DNA from 3 places in the Kribbella sp. NPDC051770 genome. Region 1 is predicted to be linked to each of the others. Evidence: predicted binding sites of a transcription regulator. Region 1 holds the regulator's gene; each other region holds the start of a gene.
The links. The regulator HrcA, encoded in region 1, represses chaperone genes, less so after heat shock. The targets are predictions, from matches to a motif close to TTGGCACTCGNNNNNNNCGAGTGCCAA.
Positions count from the first base shown of each region.

Region 2: groL (chaperonin GroEL) is a predicted target of HrcA. The motif match lies at 4,250-4,276, and genes of this name have one in related genera.
Region 3: AB0M01_RS05000 (FmdB family zinc ribbon protein) is a predicted target of HrcA. The motif match lies at 4,503-4,529, and genes of this name have one in related genera.

Region 1 is NZ_JBFAYT010000009.1:131,532-137,964, forward strand. It holds gene AB0M01_RS27860 (ThuA domain-containing protein) at 61-702, shown strand; gene AB0M01_RS27865 (Gfo/Idh/MocA family oxidoreductase) at 687-1,790, shown strand; gene hrcA (heat-inducible transcriptional repressor HrcA) at 1,887-2,906, shown strand; gene dnaJ (molecular chaperone DnaJ) at 2,941-4,083, shown strand; gene AB0M01_RS27880 (16S rRNA (uracil(1498)-N(3))-methyltransferase) at 4,091-4,816, shown strand; gene AB0M01_RS27885 (SAM-dependent methyltransferase) at 4,822-5,469, shown strand; gene AB0M01_RS27890 (Gmad2 immunoglobulin-like domain-containing protein) at 5,475-6,433, opposite strand, start outside.
Region 2 is NZ_JBFAYT010000001.1:1,323,234-1,329,666, reverse strand. It holds gene AB0M01_RS06375 (M48 family metalloprotease) at 1-617, opposite strand, end outside; gene AB0M01_RS06370 (hypothetical protein) at 639-1,874, opposite strand; gene AB0M01_RS06365 (PspC domain-containing protein) at 1,946-2,281, opposite strand; gene AB0M01_RS06360 (MmcQ/YjbR family DNA-binding protein) at 2,421-2,756, shown strand; gene AB0M01_RS06355 (helix-turn-helix domain-containing protein) at 2,698-3,654, opposite strand; gene AB0M01_RS06350 (Rid family hydrolase) at 3,795-4,220, shown strand; gene groL (chaperonin GroEL) at 4,460-6,085, shown strand; gene AB0M01_RS06340 (glycoside hydrolase family 6 protein) at 6,160-6,433, opposite strand, start outside.
Region 3 is NZ_JBFAYT010000001.1:1,044,648-1,051,080, reverse strand. It holds gene AB0M01_RS05035 (hypothetical protein) at 1-488, opposite strand, end outside; gene AB0M01_RS05030 (hypothetical protein) at 688-1,374, shown strand; gene AB0M01_RS05025 (hypothetical protein) at 1,520-1,663, shown strand; gene AB0M01_RS05020 (alpha/beta hydrolase) at 1,660-2,319, shown strand; gene AB0M01_RS05015 (GNAT family N-acetyltransferase) at 2,399-2,887, shown strand; gene mscL (large conductance mechanosensitive channel protein MscL) at 2,901-3,314, opposite strand; gene AB0M01_RS05005 (SAF domain-containing protein) at 3,459-4,067, opposite strand; gene AB0M01_RS05000 (FmdB family zinc ribbon protein) at 4,138-4,482, opposite strand; gene AB0M01_RS04995 (hypothetical protein) at 4,671-6,433, shown strand, end outside.

The DNA.
Region 1 (6,433 bases):
TCGGCGCGCTTAGGGTCGCCTAGGCGGTGCAACAGATCCGATCTCTGAAGGGCAGGCAGCGTGACGACACGACGGGCACTGGTGGTCCGGGGCGGCTGGGAAGGTCATCTCCCGGTCGAGGCGACCGAGCTGTTCATCCCCTTCCTGCGCGACAACGACTTCGAGGTGACGGTCTCCGACAGCACGTCGGCGTACCTCGACCTGGACGGCACCGACCTGGTGCTGCAGTGCATCAGCATGGGTGAGATCACCAACGAGGAGGCCAAGGGCCTGGAAGCGGCCGTTCGGGCCGGGACCGGTCTGGCCGGCTGGCACGGCGGCATCGTCGACTCGTTCCGCAGCAACGCCGACTACAGCTTCATGACCGGCGGCCAGTTCGTCTCGCACCCGGGCGGTTTCGTCGACCACCGGATCGAGGTGGTCGCCGAGCACCCGATCGTCGAGGGCATCGAGCACTTCGACCTGCACACCGAGCAGTACTACGTGCACGCCGACCCGACCAACAACGTGCTGGCCACCACGACCTTCCGGGCGCACCCGGACTACCCGTGGATCGAGGGCGCGACGATGCCGGCGGTCTGGACCCGCACCTGGGGCGACGGCAAGGTCTTCGTCTGTACGCCGGGCCACAGCCTCGCCGACCTGGACACCCCCGAGGTCCGCACGATCATCGAGCGGGGGCTGCTGTGGGCGAGCAAGTGACGCGCGTCGGCATTGTCGGGACCGGTGTGATCAGCGGCACCTACCTGGACCACCTGGCCAAGCTGCCGGGCGTCGAGGTCGCCGCGGTCGCCGACCTGGACGTCGCGCGGGCGCAGACCGTCGCGGACGCGCACCCCGGCGTCCGGGCGCTGTCATCGGACGACCTGATGGCCGACCCGGACGTCGAGATCGTGCTCAACCTGACCATCCCGGCCGCGCACGCGCCGGTGCACCGGGCCGCGCTCGAGGCCGGCAAGCACACGTACGGCGAGAAGCCGCTGGCCGTCGACCGGGCCGAGGCCAAGCCGCTGCTCGAGCTCGCCGAGGCGAAGGGGCTGCGGATCGGCTGCGCGCCGGACACCGTGCTCGGCACCGGCACCCAGACCGCACGGGCCGTCATCGACCGCGGCGACATCGGCGTACCGACGGCGGCCAGTGCGTCGTTCGTCACGCCCGGGCACGAGCTGTGGCACCCGGCGCCGGAGTTCTACTACCAGCCCGGCGGCGGTCCGCTGCTCGACATGGGCCCGTACTACGTGACCAGCCTGGTCACGCTGCTCGGCCCGGTCCGCCGGGTCACCGGGCGCGCGGGCCGGTCGCAGGACGAGCGCAAGGTGCACAGCGGGCCGCGGGCCGGCGAGACCTTCCCGGTCGACGTCCCGACGCACGTCACCGGCATCCTCGAGCACGAGTCGGGCGCGCTGACCACCGTGCTGATGTCGTTCGACGTCTGGGCCGCCCGGCTGCCCCGGATCGAGATCTACGGCACCGACGGCAGCCTGTCCGTGCCCGACCCGAACGCGTTCGACGGCGCGGTCGAGATCGCCACCTCGGCCCAGCGCGAGTGGACCGAGGTCCCGGTGGCCGGCGGGTACGCCGGGGCGGGGCGCGGTGTCGGGGTTGCTGACCTGGCGCGCGCGATCCGGACCGGGGGGCCGCACCGCGCCGACGGCGCGCTGGCCTTCCACGTGCTCGACGTCCTGGAGTCGCTGCTCGAGGCGGCGGCCAAGGACCAGCCGGTGGACGTCACCAGCACGGTCGAGCGACCGGCCGCAGTACCGTTGGGAGCCTCGCCCGAAACTGCCTGAGGCGCAAACCTCTGTCGCGGGTCGGTAGACTGGCACTCGGACTGTCTGAGTGCCAGTCGGGTTGCTGACCGCGGATGCTGAGAGAGGGTGGTGCGGGTGCTGGACGAGCGCAAACTGGACGTGCTCCGGGCCATCGTCGAGGACTACGTGGCCACCCACGAGCCCGTCGGCTCCAAGACCCTGGTCGACCGGCACAACCTCGGCGTCTCCCCGGCCACCGTGCGCAACGACATGGCCGCGCTGGAGGAGGAGGGGTACATCACCCAGCCGCACACCAGCGCCGGCCGGATCCCGACCGACGCCGGGTACCGGCTGTTCGTCGACAAGCTGAGCACGGTCAAGACGCTGTCCGCGGCCGAGAAGAAGGCGATCTCGTCGTTCCTCGGCGGCGCGGTCGACCTCGACGACGTCGTCCGGCGGACGGTCCGGCTGCTGGCGCAGATCACCCGGCAGGTCGCGATCGTGCAGTACCCGACGCTGATCCGGTCCAGCGTGCGGCACGTCGAGGTCGTCACGATGACCCCGCGGCGGCTGCTGCTGGTGCTGATCACCAGCACCGGCCGGGTCGAGCAGCGGATCGTCGAGGCACACGCCGACGTCGACGAGCAGCTCGTCGCCGACCTGCGCTCCCGGCTGAACTCCGCGCTCACCGGCCAGCGGCTGACCGACGCCACCACCGCGCTGACCGGCGTCGCCGAGACCTTCCCGCCCGCCGACCGGCCGTTCGTCGCGGCCATCGTGACGACGCTGCTGGAGGCCTTCACCGACGAGGGCGAGCAGCGGATCGCGGTCGGCGGCGCGGCCAACCTGACCCGGTACGGCGACGACTTCGAGCGGAACGTGAAACCCGTGCTCGAGGCGCTCGAGGAGCACGTGATCCTGCTCAAGCTGCTCGGCGAGGCGACCCACCCGCAGACCCTCACGGTCCGGATCGGGCACGAGAACCCGTACGAGGAGCTGGCCACCACCTCGGTGGTCGCCACCGGGTACGGCTCCAAGTCGGAGGCGCTGGCCACCCTCGGCATCGTCGGCCCGACCCACATGGACTACCCCAGCACGATGGGCGCCGTGCGCGCCGTCGCGCGCTACGTCAGCCAGATCCTGGCCGACTCATGACCACTTCGAGTTTCCCCTACCTCTGGTCTGGAGTATGAGCACCGATTACTACGCCGTCCTCGGCGTCAGCCGTGACGCGTCCCAGGACGAGATCAAGAAGGCCTACCGCAAGCTGGCCCGCCAGTACCACCCCGACGTCAACGACTCCGAGGACGCGCACGCCAAGTTCCAGGAGATCGGCCGCGCGTTCCAGGTGCTGAGCGACCCGCAGAAGAAGCAGGTCCACGATCTCGGCGGCGACCCGTTCGCGAGCGCCGGCCCGGGTGGCGCGGGCGCCGGCTTCGGCCAGGCGTTCACCTTCACCGACATCATGGACGCCTTCTTCGGGCAGACCGGCGGCGCGACCCGCGGGCCGCGCCCGCGGACCAGGCGCGGCCAGGACGCGCTGATCCCGCTCCGGATCGACCTGAGCGAGGCCGCGTTCGGTACGACGCGGGAGCTGAAGGTCGACACCGCGGTGCTCTGCCCGACCTGTTCGGGGTCGGGCGCGGCGGCGGGCTCCGAGCCGGTCACCTGCGAGGTCTGCCACGGCCGTGGTGAGGTCACGCACACGCAGCGTTCGTTCCTCGGCGAGGTGCGCACGATGCGCCCGTGCCCGAACTGCCGCGGCTTCGGGACCACCATCCCGAGCCCGTGCGTCGAGTGCTCCGGCGACGGGCGGGTGCGCTCCCGGCGTACGGTCACGGTGAAGATCCCCGGCGGTGTCGACAGCGGCACCCGCGTCCAGCTGTCCGGCCAGGGCGAGGTCGGCCCCGGCGGCGGCCCGGCCGGCGACCTGTACGTCGAGATCGAGGTCGAGCCGCACGACATCTTCAGCCGCAACGGCGACGACCTGCACTGCACGGTCACGCTGCCGATGACGGCCGCCGCGCTCGGTACGACGATCGACCTGCCGACGCTGGAGGGCGAGACCACGCCGCTGGAGATCCGCCCCGGCACGCAGTCCGGTACGGCGATGACGCTCACCGCCCGCGGCGTCCCGCGCCTGCGGCACGCCGGCCGCGGCGACCTGATCGTCCAGATCATCGTCGAGACCCCGACGAAGATCGACGACCACCAGGCCCAGCTGCTCCGCGACCTGGCCGCCTCCCGCGGCGAGGAGCGCCCCCAGGGCCAGGTCCAAGCCACCCACAAGGGCGTCTTCGGCCGCCTCCGAGACGCCTTCGGCGCCCACTGAGCCGGCGATGGGCCTGCCGGTCTTTCACCTCACCGAACTGAGTGGGGAAGAGCTGTTCCTGGACGGTCCGGAGGGGCGGCACGCTGCTGTCGTCCGCCGGATCACCTCCGGTGAGCGGGTTCGGCTGACCGACGGGGTCGGGAGCTTCGCCGAAGGTGCCGTGGTCGCCTCCTCCAAGGCCGGGATCACCGTCGCGGTCGATCGGCGGGGGAGCGTGCCGGCGCCGGCGCCGCGGCTGGTCGTCGTACAGGCTCTGCCGAAGGGGGAGCGGGCTGAGCTCGCGGTCGAGATGCTGACCGAGGTCGGCGTGGACCTGATCGTGCCGTGGAACGCCGAGCGCAGTCAGTTCCGGGCCAACCCCGAGCGCGTCGAGAAGACGCTCACCAAGTGGCGGGCCTGGGCGTTCGAGGCGAGCAAGCAGTCGCGGCGGAGCTGGTTCTGCGAGGTGGCGCCGATCGCCTCGACCGGCGACGTCGCCTCGCTGGTCGAGCACGCGGAGCTCGCCGCGATCCTGCACGAGGAGGCGAGCACCCCGCTCGCGGCGATCACCCCGCCGGCGACCGGTGACGTGGTGATCGTCGTCGGGCCGGAGGGTGGGATCTCCGACGCCGAACTGAAGACCTTCGCAGCCGAGCCGGTCCTGCTCGGCGAAACCGTGCTCAGGACATCGACGGCAGGCGTCGCCGCGGCGTCCGTCCTGCTGGCTGGATCTCGTTGGAGGACCGCGCTTTGAGCTCGATGGACTGGCTGGAGTGGCACTCCTCGTACGAGGACGAGGCGTCGCCGTTGAGCCGCCGGCTGGCGTCGGTGCAGCGCGCGATCCGCGACCGGCTCGACGCCGACCCCGACGGCACCTTCACGGTGGTCAGCGCCTGCGCCGGCCAGGGGCGTGACCTGATCGAGGTGCTCGCCACCCACCCGGCCCGCGGCCGCGTCACCGCCCGCCTGGTCGAGCTCGACCACCGCAACGCCGGTCTCGCCCGCGCGGCGGCGACGGTCAACGGCCTGACCGGCGTCGAGGTCGTCGAGGCCGACGCCGGCCGGACCGCCGCCTACGCCGGCGCCGTACCGGCCGACCTGCTGCTGTTCTGCGGCGTCTTCGGCAACATCTCCGACGCCGACGTCGAGAACACCATCATGGCCCTCCCGCAGTTCTGCGCGCCCGGCGCGACGGTGATCTGGACCCGCACCCGCGAGGAGCCCAACCTCTGCCCGGCCATCCGTGAATGGTTCACCACCGCGGGCTTCGAGGAGCTCTCGTACGACGCCCCCGACGACGTCCGCTGGTCGGTCGGCGTCAACCGCTTCACCGGCGCCCCGCGGCCGCTGGACGCGGACCGCAAGCTCTTCGACTTCGTCCGCAGCCCCGACGCCAACTCGATCTAGCCGGCCTACTTCACCACCAGCGTCTTCGTGTCGGTCGACGTCTGCCGCCCGTCCTCGGCCGACACCTCGAAGACCTCCAGCGTGTAGCGCCCGGCCGGCAGCTTGTCGACGACGAACGTGTAGTCGCTGAACTTGAACGCCTCCTGCGTCATCGCCGTCCCCTCGTCGACGACGCGGCGGTTGCTGGCCGACGTGATCCGCCAGTTCAGCTGCGCCTCGTTCACCGCCGCGACCCCGGTGACCTTGAACGGTGTCGAGAGCACCGCGTCGTTCTCCGGTGCGGTGATCCAGATCAGCGCCTGGACGTCGAGCGCCTGCGCGCGGCCGAGCGGCTGCTGGGTGATGTCGGTCCCGAAGACCTGCGCGACCGGCCGCCCCTGCAGCGTCAGCTGCACCGGCACGCTCGCGCCGCTCGCGCCCTGCACGGTGTAGACCAGCTGCTGCAGCGCCAGGTTCGCGACCTCGGGGTCGAGCCGCGTCTTCGGCAGCGCCTTGAAGTCGACCGTCGTCAGCGAACCGGTCTGCCGGACCTCCGACACCCGCGCACCGACCCACGGCGAGCTGTAGTCGGGGTCGGTCGACTTGCCCGACGTCATCAGCTGCAGCGCGGCGTACGCCGGCCGCCCCTTGAACGGCGCGAACGTCCGGTACAGCTTCACGCCCGCGCCGGTCTTGCTGCCGTCCGTCGCGCCGAGCCAGTACACCGGCACCGCGCCCGAGCTCTCCGGCTCGAGCTTCCCGGCCTGCGTCGGCTTCACCTTCGGCGTACCGGGGTCGGTCGGTGCGTACGCCGACGGCGACGGCAGCGTGGCCGACGGCTTCGGGCTCTGCGGCGTACCGGTCGCGCTGGCGGTTGTGTCCGGCGCGCCCGCGACCTCGCTGTCCCCGGCCTGCCGGTTCTCCCCGTTCAGTACGGCGAACGCCCCGATCGCGGCCGCGGTCCCGACCACGGCCGCCCCGGCGG
Region 2 (6,433 bases), on a different contig from region 1:
GCCAGCACAGCCACCCGCTCCTGCGGCCGCAGTCCCGTCCAGAGCGGCAGCCCGATCCCGATCACTGGCCGGAACCGCCACCCAACCCTGACGAAGCAGACGTTCGGCTCGGCATCCAGCGCAACCGCAGCGACCTGCGTAGTACCAACAGCTGCAGCGATCTGGTCCAGCAGCCCGAACAGCACCGGTGCGTCCTCGCGGAAGACCAGCTGGACGTCAGGATCCAGCCGGGTGGCACGGGGACGCAGCATCAGCCCAATGGCGATGGCGATCGCTGCCAGCGGGATGCTCAGCCAGAGCGGCCGGTAGAAGACCAGCAACGCCACACCGCCGACCAGCGCGACCAGAGGCAGCACCAGCAGCACAGCCGACAGCAGGTACGCCGCGATGCGTGCTGCGTCGACGCCCGGGCGCTGGATGCGACCGTTCTCCAGCTCGCGGTAGAGGGTGTCAGCGAGCTGGTGCTCGAGCTTGACGCGCCACGCGGGCTGCTGGTGGTCGGAGCCGGTCGGGTCGACGTTCCAGTCGCACTGGTCGCACCAGGTGACGTAGCCGGGGTCGAGGCGGATCTGCTGGGCGCACTGGGGGCACCGGGTCACGCCGGCTTCGGTCTGCACGGCAGCAGTGTGACAGTGCAGTCAGAGTTCGCGGCGGAAGGCTGCCAGGGCCTCGGTGGTGGCGTGCGCCAGCTCCTGGTTCAGGTCGGTGCTGTGGGTGACCTGCGGCTGAGCGGGGGAGTGCTGCAGGAGCCGCAGTCGCAGGTACGTCGGCGGGTGGTCCGGCGAGCAGCACAGGCGGGTGAGGCGGACCCGGCGTTCCAGCTCACGGCGGGGGACCTCGGCGACGGCCCGACAGGCCGCGGTGGTCGGGTCCACGTCGCGGTTGTAGCGGAGCGCCCGTTCGAGAGCCCGGAAGGCTGTGTCGGACAGGAGAGCCTTCTCGAGCGCGGCGGCCGTCGCCGTGGTCCCGGCGAGCTGGGCGGCGTGGCTGTCGGCGGCGTACGCGTCGTACTGGGTGAAGCGGAGGGTGACGCGCTGGAAGGCCGCCAGGTAGAGGCGGAGGAGCGGGCCGAAGAGGAGGTTGGCCAACTTGGTGAGGTAGTAGTTGACGATCACGTCGTCCTGCGCCGAGACCACACCATCTGCAGGACTCGGCAGGACCCGCTGGGCCTCGTCGTGCCGGGCCTCGTCGAGGGGACCGGGCCGGAACGAGTCGATGAGACCAGTGAGTACGCGGCGAGCAGCAGCGATGGCCGAGGCCAGCCGGCCCGACCTGGCCAGGCTGAGCGCGATCACTGCGACCCGCTCCTGCGGCTCCAGCGCACTCCAGTACGACGTACCGATGACCAGCACCCGGCGGAAGCGCCAGGTGATCCGTGCGGCGTTCACGGTCGGCCCGCTGTGCACGTAGACGCCGGAGACCGGGCCGACTGCGTCGAGTACGGCGTACAGGCCGGGGGCCTCAGCGCGGGAGACGGGCCGGGCGTCCGAGGGGAGCTCCTGGGGGCGTGGGCGGAATGCTGCGCCGATGACCAGCGCGACCACCGCCAGCAGTGCGCTGAACCAGAGCGGCCGGTAGAAGAGCAGTAGAGCGACGGCGCCGAGCAGACCGGCGCAGGGGATCAGCAGTACCGGGAGCGTCACCAGGTACGCCGAAGCCCGGGCCAGTGGTGAGCCCGGGCGGTTGACGGCACCGCGTTCCCACTCGCGGTAGACGGAGAGTTGTTGTCGCTGCTGCCAGGCGGCGACCTTGTGGTGCTCCGGGTGCGGGTCGACGTTCCAGTCGCACCGGTCGCACCACGTCACGTAGCGCGGGTCGGCCGGTAGCTCGTGGTCGCACCGCGGGCAGTGCGACAGTCCCGACTCGGTCTGCACGGCAGCAGTGTGGTCCCTGGACGGGGCCGTTGCCCACTCGGGGCGTGGTCACTGCTGCCGTGGCAGCGAGGTCACGCGGCCGGCGGCTTGTCGTCGTAGATGCGGGCGGCGATGTCGCCCTCCGGCGTGGTCTGCGGCTGGTGGTTGTTCTGCATGCTCTGGTGGGCGCTCTGCCAGACGGCCTTGCCGTCGGCCTCGGGCATCACGACCCAGGCGATCACGTAGCCGATCAGCGCGGTACCACCGGTGAGCAGGGTCAGCCCGACGATGCCCAGCCGGACCAGCGTCGCGTCGATGTTCAGGTACTCCGCGATACCGCCGGAGACACCGGACAGCATCCGCTGGTCGCGCGAGCGGCGGAGGGTCTTGCCGGACAGGTTCTGGAAGGGTGCGGTGTTGTTCGTCATGTCCACAACTGTGCCGCTCAGGAGCCTGCCCGCACATCGGGATCGGTACCGACCCACCCCTGACCCGACCCCGGCATCCCTGGTCGCGCACCCCTGACGACTTCCGGACTTTGTCGGTGGTCGCGGCTAGCTTGAACAGATGGACGCGGAAGCGGTGCAGAAGCTGGTGCTGCGGTTGCCCGGCGCGGAGGAACACGAGGGCTGGGCGGGCCAGCCGGCCTTCAAGGTGCGCAAGAAGGGTTTCGCGTACCTGTCCGAGGACGACGCGAAGCTGTTCGTGAAAGCGCTCCGCGAGGAGCAGCAAGCGATGATCGCGGAGAACCCCGAGGTCTACTCCTCCTGGTGGGAGTCCGGCCGCTTCGGCTGGCTGGAGATCGACCTGGAGCACGCCGACCCCGAGGAGATCGAGGAGCTGGTCACCGAGGCGTGGCGGCTGAACGCTCCGAAGTACCTGATCGCCCAGTGGGAGGAGTGAGCGCCGACCGCCGGTAGCCGCTCGGCGTCGTGCCGACCTCTCGCCGGAACACCGTCCGGAAGTTCGCGGCGCTACCGAAACCAGCGACCGCGGCGATCCGCTCGACCGGCAGGTCCGTTGCCTCCAGCAACCGCCTTGCGCTGAGCACGCGCTGCACCGTGACCCACCGCATCGGCGACTGCCCGGTCTCGGCCGCGAAGTGCCGGAGGAACGTACGCCGGGGCAGGTGGCTGCGGTCGGCCAGTTGCTGGACGGTCATCGGTTCGCCGAGGTTCTCCAGCATCCAGGCGCGCGTCGGCGCGAGGTCGGACCGCGGCGGCATCTGACCGTCGACTTGCTGGCGCTGGTCGCCGGTGCGGACCGGCGCCGCGACCACGCCCTGCCCGGCCGCGTGTGCCGCCGCGGCGCCGAAGTCGGACCGGATCAGGTGCAGGCAGGCGTCGATCGCCGCGCCACCGCCTGCGGAGGTCAGCACGCGGCCGTCCTCGACGAACAGTTGGTCGCCCTGGACGTTCACCGTCGGGTGCAGCGCGCGCAGCGCGTCGACGTACTGCCAGTGGGTGGTCGCGTCGCGCCGGTCGAGCACGCCGCTCGCGGCCAGCGCGAAGGTGCCGGTGCAGATGCCGACCAGGCGGGCGTCGCGGTCGGCGGTGGAGCGGATCAGGTCGAGGTACTCCGCCGGGAGCGGGACCTCCGGGTCGTCGTACCCGGGGACGACGACGATGTCCGCGGTCGCGGCGGCGGCCAGCGGGTGCGCCGGGCGGAGTGCGGAGCCGGGGACGTCGGTCTCGCCGCAGAGCAGCACGTCGTACCCGCCCTGCTTGCCGAGCAGGTACCCCGGGATGGTGACGTCGAGGTCGATCACGCGGGGCACGACCAGGATCGCGACGCTCAGCACGGGACCTCCTCGACCGGGTGGCACAACGGACGCGCGAACGGTGGCACGAACGATGCCGTCTTTGGCACCGCCGCCGCTGGTGGCCCGCGGCGCGACTTCCTAAGTTGGTTGAATCTTGTTCAACCTAACAGGGAGTGCTGATGGCGGTACAGACGGAGAGTTTCGGGGTCCCGTGGGAGCACGACTACGGCTACGTCCAGGCGGTCCGGCGCGGGGACACGATCTACCTGTCCGGCCAGCTGTCGCACGACGGCGCCGAGTTCGTCGCGCCCGCGCCGGTCGGTGCGGACGGGGTGGTGACCGACTTCTCGGCGACCGCCGACCAGTGGCGCCGTACCTACGTGAACGCCGAGGAGCTGCTGAAGCGCTTCGGCGCGACCCTGGACGACGTGGTGGAGGAGGTCGTCTACGTGCTCGACGTCGACACCGCGATGAGCGTCGCCGGGGAGGTCCGCAAGGCGGCGTACCGGCGGGGCGACCCGCAGGTCGCCAGCACCATCCTCGGCGTCACCCGGCTGGCCCTCCCGCAACAGCTGATCGAGGTCAAGTTCGTCGCCAGGGTCTAGCCCGCGGGGTCCACCGCGTCGAGGGCTGGCTTGCACTCGCTTGGGGCGAGTGCTAATACTTGGTTAGCACTCAGTGGGCGAGAGTGATAACGCTCGTGCCCGCGGGGAGCTGTTAGAAGACGGCCTCGATGAGGTGCCGGAGTCAGGCGGGACGTGACCGCGACGACACCGGTACCGTCCGTCGCGGGCATCGGGCCGGCTGAACCACCAGAAACTCGACGCGGGAGGACTCGCGGAGAATGCCCAAGCTGATTTCTTTCAACGAAGAGGCGCGCCGCGGCCTCGAGCGGGGAATGAACACCCTCGCCGACGCCGTCAAGGTGACGCTTGGCCCGAAGGGCCGCAACGTCGTCCTGGAGAAGAAGTGGGGCGCCCCCACGATCACCAACGACGGTGTCTCCATCGCCAAGGAGATCGAGCTCGAGGACCCGTACGAGAAGATCGGGGCCGAGCTCGTCAAGGAAGTTGCCAAGAAGACCGACGACGTCGCGGGTGACGGCACCACCACCGCGACCGTGCTGGCCCAGGCGCTCGTGCGCGAGGGTCTGCGCAACGTCGCCGCCGGCGCCAACCCGATGGGCCTGAAGAAGGGCATCGAGAAGGCGACCGAGGCCGTCAGCGAGCAGCTGCTCGCGCTGGCCAAGCCGGTCGAGACCCGCGAGCAGATCGCGGCCACCGCCTCGATCTCCGCCGCGGACACCCAGGTCGGCCAGATCATCGCCGAGGCGATGGACAAGGTCGGCAAGGAAGGTGTCATCACCGTCGAGGAGAGCAACACCTTCGGCCTCGAGCTCGAGCTCACCGAGGGCATGCGCTTCGACAAGGGCTACATCTCGCCGTACTTCGTGACCGACACCGAGCGGATGGAAGCGGTCCTCGACGACCCGTACATCCTCGTGGTGAACAGCAAGATCTCCAGCATCAAGGACCTCGTCCCGGTGCTCGAGAAGGTCATGCAGACCGGCAAGCCGCTGGCGATCATCGCCGAGGACCTCGAGGGTGAGGCGCTGGCGACCCTGGTCGTGAACAAGATCAAGGGCACCTTCAAGACCGTCGCCGTCAAGGCGCCGGGCTTCGGTGACCGCCGCAAGGCCATGCTCGGTGACATCGCCATCCTCACCGGTGGTCAGGTCATCTCCGAGGAGGTCGGCCTCAAGCTCGACACCGTGGACCTGGAGCTGCTCGGCCAGGCCCGCAAGGTCGTCGTCACCAAGGACGAGACCACCATCGTCGAGGGCGTCGGCGACGCCGACTCGATCCAGGGCCGGGTCAACCAGATCCGCGCCGAGATCGAGAAGTCGGACTCCGACTACGACCGCGAGAAGCTGCAGGAGCGGCTGGCCAAGCTGGCCGGCGGCGTCGCGGTGATCAAGGTCGGCGCGGCCACCGAGGTCGAGCTGAAGGAGCGCAAGCACCGCATCGAGGACGCCGTGCGCAACGCGAAGGCGGCCGTCGAGGAGGGCATCGTCGCCGGAGGTGGCGTCGCGCTGCTGCAGGCGTCGGTGATCGCGTTCGAGAAGCTGGAGCTCGAGGGCGACGAGGCGACCGGAGCGGCGATCGTGCGCTCGGCCGTCGAGGCTCCGCTGAAGCAGATCGCGCTGAACGCCGGCCTCGAGGGCGGCGTCGTGGCGGAGAAGGTCCGCAACCTCGAGCCGGGTCACGGCCTGAACGCCGCGACCGGTGAGTACGTCGACCTGATCAAGACCGGGATCATCGACCCGGCCAAGGTCACCCGGTCGGCGCTGCAGAACGCGGCCTCGATCGCGGCCCTGTTCCTCACCACCGAGGCGGTCATCGCCGACAAGCCGGAGAAGGCCGCGGCCGCTCCGGGTGGCGCGCCCGACATGGGCGGCATGGACTTCTGATCCCCAGAGGTTCCCAGTAGTACTCAGCACGACGAAGCGGTCCCGGGTCCCAGCCCGGGACCGCTTTGCTGTGCTCAGCCGGTGATCAGGTTCTTGGCCAGGACCGGGGAGAAGGTGCCGGCCGGGATTCCGCGGCCGGTGCCGCAGTCGCCGTCGGAGTCGCCGGGGACCTTGAGCCAGACCAGCAGGTCGAGCGTCGCGGACAGGTGGTTGCCGTTGCGCGAGGTCTCGCCGAGGCGCCGGCCGGCCGGGTTGCACCACTCGCCGTTCGAGCCGTTGCCGTTGCGGCTGGAGTCGATGACGAACTGGGCGGTACCGCCGAGCGCGCCACGGATCGCGTTGCCCTTC
Region 3 (6,433 bases), on a different contig from region 1:
GACAGCACGCCGCGCTCGTTGTCGGTGAACCGCAGCACGTACGTCGGACCGAGCTCCTTGGTGCAGAAGCCGGGCTTCTTCGGCTCCGGCTTGGCCGCGTTGACCAGGGCGAACAACGCGGTCGCCTGGCCGGCCATCCGCTTCGTCGTCACCGTCGCGTAGTCCTGCCCGGACGCCTGGGCGTCGTACTGGCAGATCGTCACGCTGACCGGCTGGAACGCCGACTTCGCGCTGCCCTTGCCCCAGACGGCGGCGTCGACGGACTTGCGGATCGCGGTGATCGTCTCCGGGCAGTCCGTGCTCGGTGTTCCGCTGGGGGTGGGCGGGGTGACGCTCTCGGTCGGCAACGTCGGGGTGGGGGTGGGGGTTGCGCTGGGCTGGGCGGCGGGTCCCGAGGAGCCGCTCTCGTCACCGCAGGCGGCGGTGACGGCGAGGACGGCTACCAGTGACGACGCTCCGATCAGGCCCCGTGTCCTTGATGCACTCACGACTCGGTCCTTCCGGGTTGGCAAGGACCACCATGATGGTCGAACCAGGTCTCACAGACCGTGGCAGGAGTGTCACGGAGGCGCGTCTATCCGGTCACGGGCGCGATCGAGTGGCAAAAGCAGCAGAGCTGTAACCGGTGCGCGCTGTTCACCCTGGAGAAATGGGATGATGCCGGGTGCAGCCGGAGGAAGGACGGACGTGGGCAAGAGGAAAGACTCGGCCGAACTCGCACGCCGTGAGCAGGAGGAGTGGCAGCTCGGGCAGGACTGGGCGCGCTTCCTGCGCGGTGGCGGACAGCCGCAGGCGCTGCCGTTGTACGGGATCGTTCTGGAGCCCGGGGAGGTCGCGTACCTGCAGACCTCGGTGCACTACGCGCGGCTGTACGGCGGCGACGGGCGCTACAACAGCAGCGGCGGATTCTTCTTCGGCAGCACGGGTTTCGTGCTCGGGATGATGGCGGCCAACGCCGCGGTCAACTCGAGCCGGAAGGCCGCGGCGCGGCGCGACATGCAGCTGCTGTGGCGTGACCTGGAAGAGGTGCAGCTGATCGCGACCAACTACCGGCTGATGACGCATCTGCAGCGGCGCGGGTGGTTGAGCTTCTACTACAACTCGGTGCAGGAGTTCTATCCGGATCCGGCGAACTGGACGGTGACGTTCGGCTTCCAGCAGGCGGAGCCGCTGCAGCTGGGTGGGCTGGCTACTCCTACGTTGTCGGTTTTGACGGCCTGGTCGGTGCTCGGTGCTGAGCGGTGGCAGAGCGAGCCGGGGATCGCGCCGCTGCTGCACGCGGCGAATCCGCAGGTCGCGCCGGGGCAGGGCGGTCAGGGGCAGATCGAGGGCGGGCAGCAGGGGAACTTGCCGCGGATTCCTGGGCAGGACTGACTTCGGGTTGCTTGCGATGCGGCCGGGAGGGTCGGCGGGGGCTGAGGCCGCTGCGGCCGGGAAGAGAAATAGCAGAAGCGTCGGGCCGAGGTGCGTACCTGCTGACGGGCGTGGGCTTGCTGGTGGGCTCCCGTAATCTGGACGTATGAGTACGCCGTACGAGGATGACGAGCCGCTGTTTCCTGAGCAGACGCGTGACGACGACGCGCGGAGCTGGGGCGAGCGGGACAGCGGGAGCGACGACGACGAACGGATCCTGCGCGAGGTACCTCCGCATCATGGTTCGTGAGTGAACCGGTGGCGGCTGGGGTGCTGCTGGTTCACGGGGGACTGTGGGACGGGACCGATGCCGAGATGTTCTGGTATCGGCCGGGGATCGTGGCCGGCCTCGAGGCCGCTGGGTTGACGGTGGTGGCGCCGGATCGTGTGCGGCGGCCGGTGAGTTGGGGGCAGGAGGTTGCTGCGCTCGGTGGGTTTCTCGGGCCGGAGCCGGTGACTGTGGTGGGGGCTTCGAACGGGTGCACTGTCGCGGTGCTGCTGGCGCTGGCGTATCCGGAGTCGGTTGGGCGGTTGCTGCTTGCTTGGCCGGCGACCGGTGGGGATCCGGAAGTCGATGCTCGGGGGCGGGCTGGGTTGGTCGAGCGTGGGGCTTCGGGGGCTGTGGCTGACGGGTTGTTGGCGGGGGAGACATTGCGTGGGGTGCTTGACGCGCAGTTGGTGGAGCTGGGGGAGTATCGCGGGCCTTGGCGGCCGGGGATGCCGATCGGGGTGCTTCCTTCGGTGCCGGAAAACCCTTCGCACCAAAGGAGAACGGTGGATGCGTTGCTGCGGTTGATGCCTTCGGCGGTGGAGCTGCCGGGGTCGTTGGAGCCGCCGGTGCCTGGCTTCGAGGCTCAGCAGGATCGGTTGGTGGCGACGGTCGCCGCGTTCGCCGGGGGCGGATGAGTCGCGCTGGTTGATGCCTCCGTGCTGAGCCCTCGGATAAAGCGTGGTGGTTCGGTGGGGATCGCGTGATGCTTGGCGCATGGAGCTGCGGGCGTTCAAGGTGGGGCAGGCTGCGGAGGTTGCGGGGTGGGCGACCTCGGCGCAGGAGGTCGGGCTGCTGTCGGGGCGGAACGCGTACCCGTTCCCGGGTGAGCTGGTGGGGAGCTGGCCGAAGGTCGCGGACGACGTGCGGTCGTACCTGTACTACGTGAACGGCGAACCGGTCGGGTACGCCGAGCTGTGGCTGGACGACGAGGAGGACGAGGTCGAGCTCGCCCGCATCATCGTGCGTCCGGGCTCGCGGGGACGGGGGATCGGGACGGCGTTCGTGAAAGCACTGCTCGGGCCGGCGCTCGAGGCTGGGTACTCCGACGTGTTTCTGAGGGTTCGGCCGGACAACGACGTGGCGATCCGGACCTACCGCCGCGTCGGGTTCGAGTACGTGCCGGCTGATCTCGCCGACGAGTGGAACAAGAACCAACCGGTCGCCTACACCTGGATGCAGTACCCGACGAGCAGCCAGGTGTAGGCAGTCGGAAGGTCTACTGCTGGCGGGACTTGAGGGCGTCGCGGATTTCGATCAGGAGCTGCTGGTCCATGGTGAGGGGTTCGGGCTCCGGCTCGGGTTCGCCCTTGGCGGCGGCCGCGGCGGCTCGGCGGTCCTGGATCTTCTTCATCGGGACGACCAGGACGAAGTAGACGACCAGGGCGGTGAGGAAGAAGACGATGAACGCGTTGATGATGGCGGCGAAGTCGATGATCGACTTCGTGTTGCCGTCGACGATCTGCCACGACAGTCCGCTGACGTTGCTGCCGCCGAGGGAAGCGACCAGTGGGTTCACCAGGTTGTCGACGACGGTCTTCACCACGGTGGCGAAGGCGGTGCCGATGACGACGGCGATCGCCAGGTCGAGGACGTTGCCTCGCATCAGGAATTCCTTGAAGCCCTTGAGCATCTCTTTCTGCCTCCACGAGAGGGTCCCGGTGGACCCGCGGCGATCTGTACCTCGTCAACGTAGGACTCTGCTCGGGGACAGGCGAGGGACCGCGCCGGGGGACTGCGGATCGTAGCCGCAGATGTCCGCTCAGTGACGCCGAGGTCAGCTGGTGTCGGGGGTCAGGGCGACGGAGATTTTGCTGTTGGCTGTGGATTGGGCGAGGCGAGCCGCTGTGCTGGGCGTGGTGGCGAGGACCAGGAGGGCGCCCGCGGAACGGGTCGGGGCCGGCAGGGCGAGGATTCGTGCGGCGGTTGCCAACGCGGTCGCGGTGGGGGCTGCTGTCGCGGAGGCGGCGTACAGGTCGACGTGGTCGCCGGGGCGGAGCAACGCGGCGATGTCGGGGTCGTCGAGGCGCAACGGATAGGCGACCAGGCCTGCCGGAACCGCTGTGGGCGTGAGGAAGCGGGCATCGGTCAACGGCTCGCCGGAGCGCACCGGTGTGGCCAGGATGCGTTGGGAGAGGTCGGCGCCTGGTTGCAGCGCTCCGCTGGGAACGGCCGCCGGTGGGAGGCGGAGGGTGCGGAGATCGCCGGGGGTCGGGGTGATGCCGCCGGGGAGGTCGCGGGCGGCGGCCAGGACGGGGGCCGAGGCCGCGGCCGGTGGTGCGAAGGAGGCGAGGCCGAAGTACACGGCGGCCGCCGCGAACAGGCCGGCGAGGAGCCGGCGGTGCCAGCGGGCGGCGCGGATGAGGTCGTGCCAGAAGTTCGTCATGCCAGGGAAAGTACGAGTTTTCCCCGAAACGCCCGTCTCGTTGTCCACAGGCCGCCCGGGCCCGCGGGGATCAGGCGGCGCTGGTCTTGCTGGAGCCCGACGAGCCCGACGAGGAGGAGGACGACGAAGACGACTTCGACGAGTCCGAGGACGACGACGAGGAGGACGAGCTGCTGCCCGACGAGGAGGACGAGGACGACGACGAGTCGGACTTCGCGCTCACCGTGCTCGTGCTCGACGACCGGCTGTCGGTGCGGTAGAAACCGGAGCCCTTGAACACGACGCCCACGGCGTTGAACACCTTGCGCAGCGTGCCCTGGCAGTTCGGGCAGACGGTCAGCGCGTCGTCGGTGAAGCTCTGCCGGACCTCGAGCGCTTCGCCGCAGTCGGTGCACTGGTACTGGTACGTCGGCACGTTCTTCCCCTTCAGGACGTCTGGCACTCCTACTACTCGACTGCTAATAATGCGTCAGAGCGCCGAAGTATTCCAACTCCGGCGGTCCAGACCGGATTCCGGCCACTTCCGGCAGCCGTGCAACCCAACCGCCCCCGCTGAGCGTCTCCACGGTCGTGGGACCACTGGGGAGGGGCCTGGGCAGCGCCGTGCGCGCAGGGGCCGGTCGAGCGCTGCCGGGGGCGGCGGTCTGGGCGGGCGCCGCGGTGCTGCTCGCGCAGTACGGGACGCCGTGGGGAGCGGTCCTGGCGTACAGCGCCTACTTGGGCCTCGGCATCATGCTTCCCGGGGTCCTGCTGTGGCGACTGCTCCGCGGCAACCAGGACGGGTTCGCCGCCGACCTGGCCTTCGGCACCGGTTTCGGGTTCGCGCTCTCGATCCTGACCTACCTACCCGGCCGCGCGATCGGCTTCCCGCTCCTACCGCTGATCGTGCCAGCCATCACCTTCGGTCTGCTCAAGAAACTCCGACCGTACTGGCGCAGCACGCGCCCGCCGGCACCGCTGTGGTGGAGCTGGTCGGTAGCAGGCGCAGCAGCGCTCGGCCTCTGGGTGATCACCCGCGCAGGTCTCCAGATCGAGCCGATCGCGTTCCCCGACGCCGCCTTCCAGTACGCCGACCTGCCGTACCACCTGGCCCTCGCAGCCGAGCTGAAGCACCACCTCCCCGGCCAGGTCCCGTTCGTCCTCGGCGAGCAGTTGAACCACCACTGGTTCCTTCACGCCGAGCTGGCCGCGGCCAACTGGCAGACCGGCATCGAGCTCGACCTCCTGCTCCGTCGCCTGATGCCGGTGACAGCCGCGCTCGTACCAGTCCTTTCCGTCGCCGCCCTGGCCACCCGGCTCGCCCGCAAGTCCTGGGCCGGCCCGCTCGCGGCTTGGCTGCTCCTGACCGTGACCAGCTTCGACGTGTACGGCTGGGGCGGCCGCGACCTGATCAGCCAGGCGGCGTACTCGAGCTCTGCGCTGATGTACAGCCCCAGCCACGCATTCGCCGTGGTTCTGGCGTTCCCGGTGGTCTGGGTGATCGTCTGCCTGCTCCGCCAGGACCCGCATCGCGGCAACTGGCTGCTGCTTGCCGTCGGCCTGGCAGCGCTCGCCGGTACCAAGGCGTCCTTCGTACCGATGCTCGTGGTCGCGGTAGCGCTGGTCGCCGCAGTCAAGCTGATCACCGAGCGGAGGCTCGACCGGACCTCGGTAGTGCTCGGTCTGGCCGTCCTCGCTGCGTTAAGTTTCGTACTGCTCAGCGCCGGCCCGTCCGGAGTCGACTTCGGCCCGGGGCAGGCCTTCCGGGCCCTCGCCGGTCGGGTCGGCTTCGAGAGCCGCTACCTGACGACCGCCGCAGTCCTCGGTACGACGGGCGCCACGCTCCTCGTCTCCTGGTCGCTCGCCGGCCTCGGCATGCTGGGCCTGGTCCGCCGCTGGAAGGACCCGGCCGCCGTGTTCCTCGCAGGCTTCGCAGCAGCCGGAACAGCAGCGGCTGCGCTGATGAAACTCAGCGGGCCGCACTTCCTCCGAGCAGCCTTCCCCTTCGCCATCGCTGCCTCAGCCTGGGGCCTGACCGTCCTGCTGAAGGACCTCCGGCTCCGCCACGTCGGCCCCCGGGTGTTGCTGGCTCTGGCGGTCGGGATGGTGCTGGCACAAGTCGTGGCAGCTCTGACACCTCGCAGACCGCGCAGCGCACAGGGTGTGGCGGCAGTGGGGTTCCAGCTGGTCTGGCCGTGGCTGGCTGTCTTAGCGGTGGCAGGTCTGGGAGTAGTCGTTCTCCGGTGGACAGCAGAGCGTCGAGTAGCACTGGGCCTCGGCGTACTGATCGTCCTCGGTGTAGCCGCCGTCAACGTCCCCAAGACGATGCTGACCACCCTCACCGACCAGGTCTGCGTTGCCGGCCCCGACCGCCCCGAGTGCCGCCA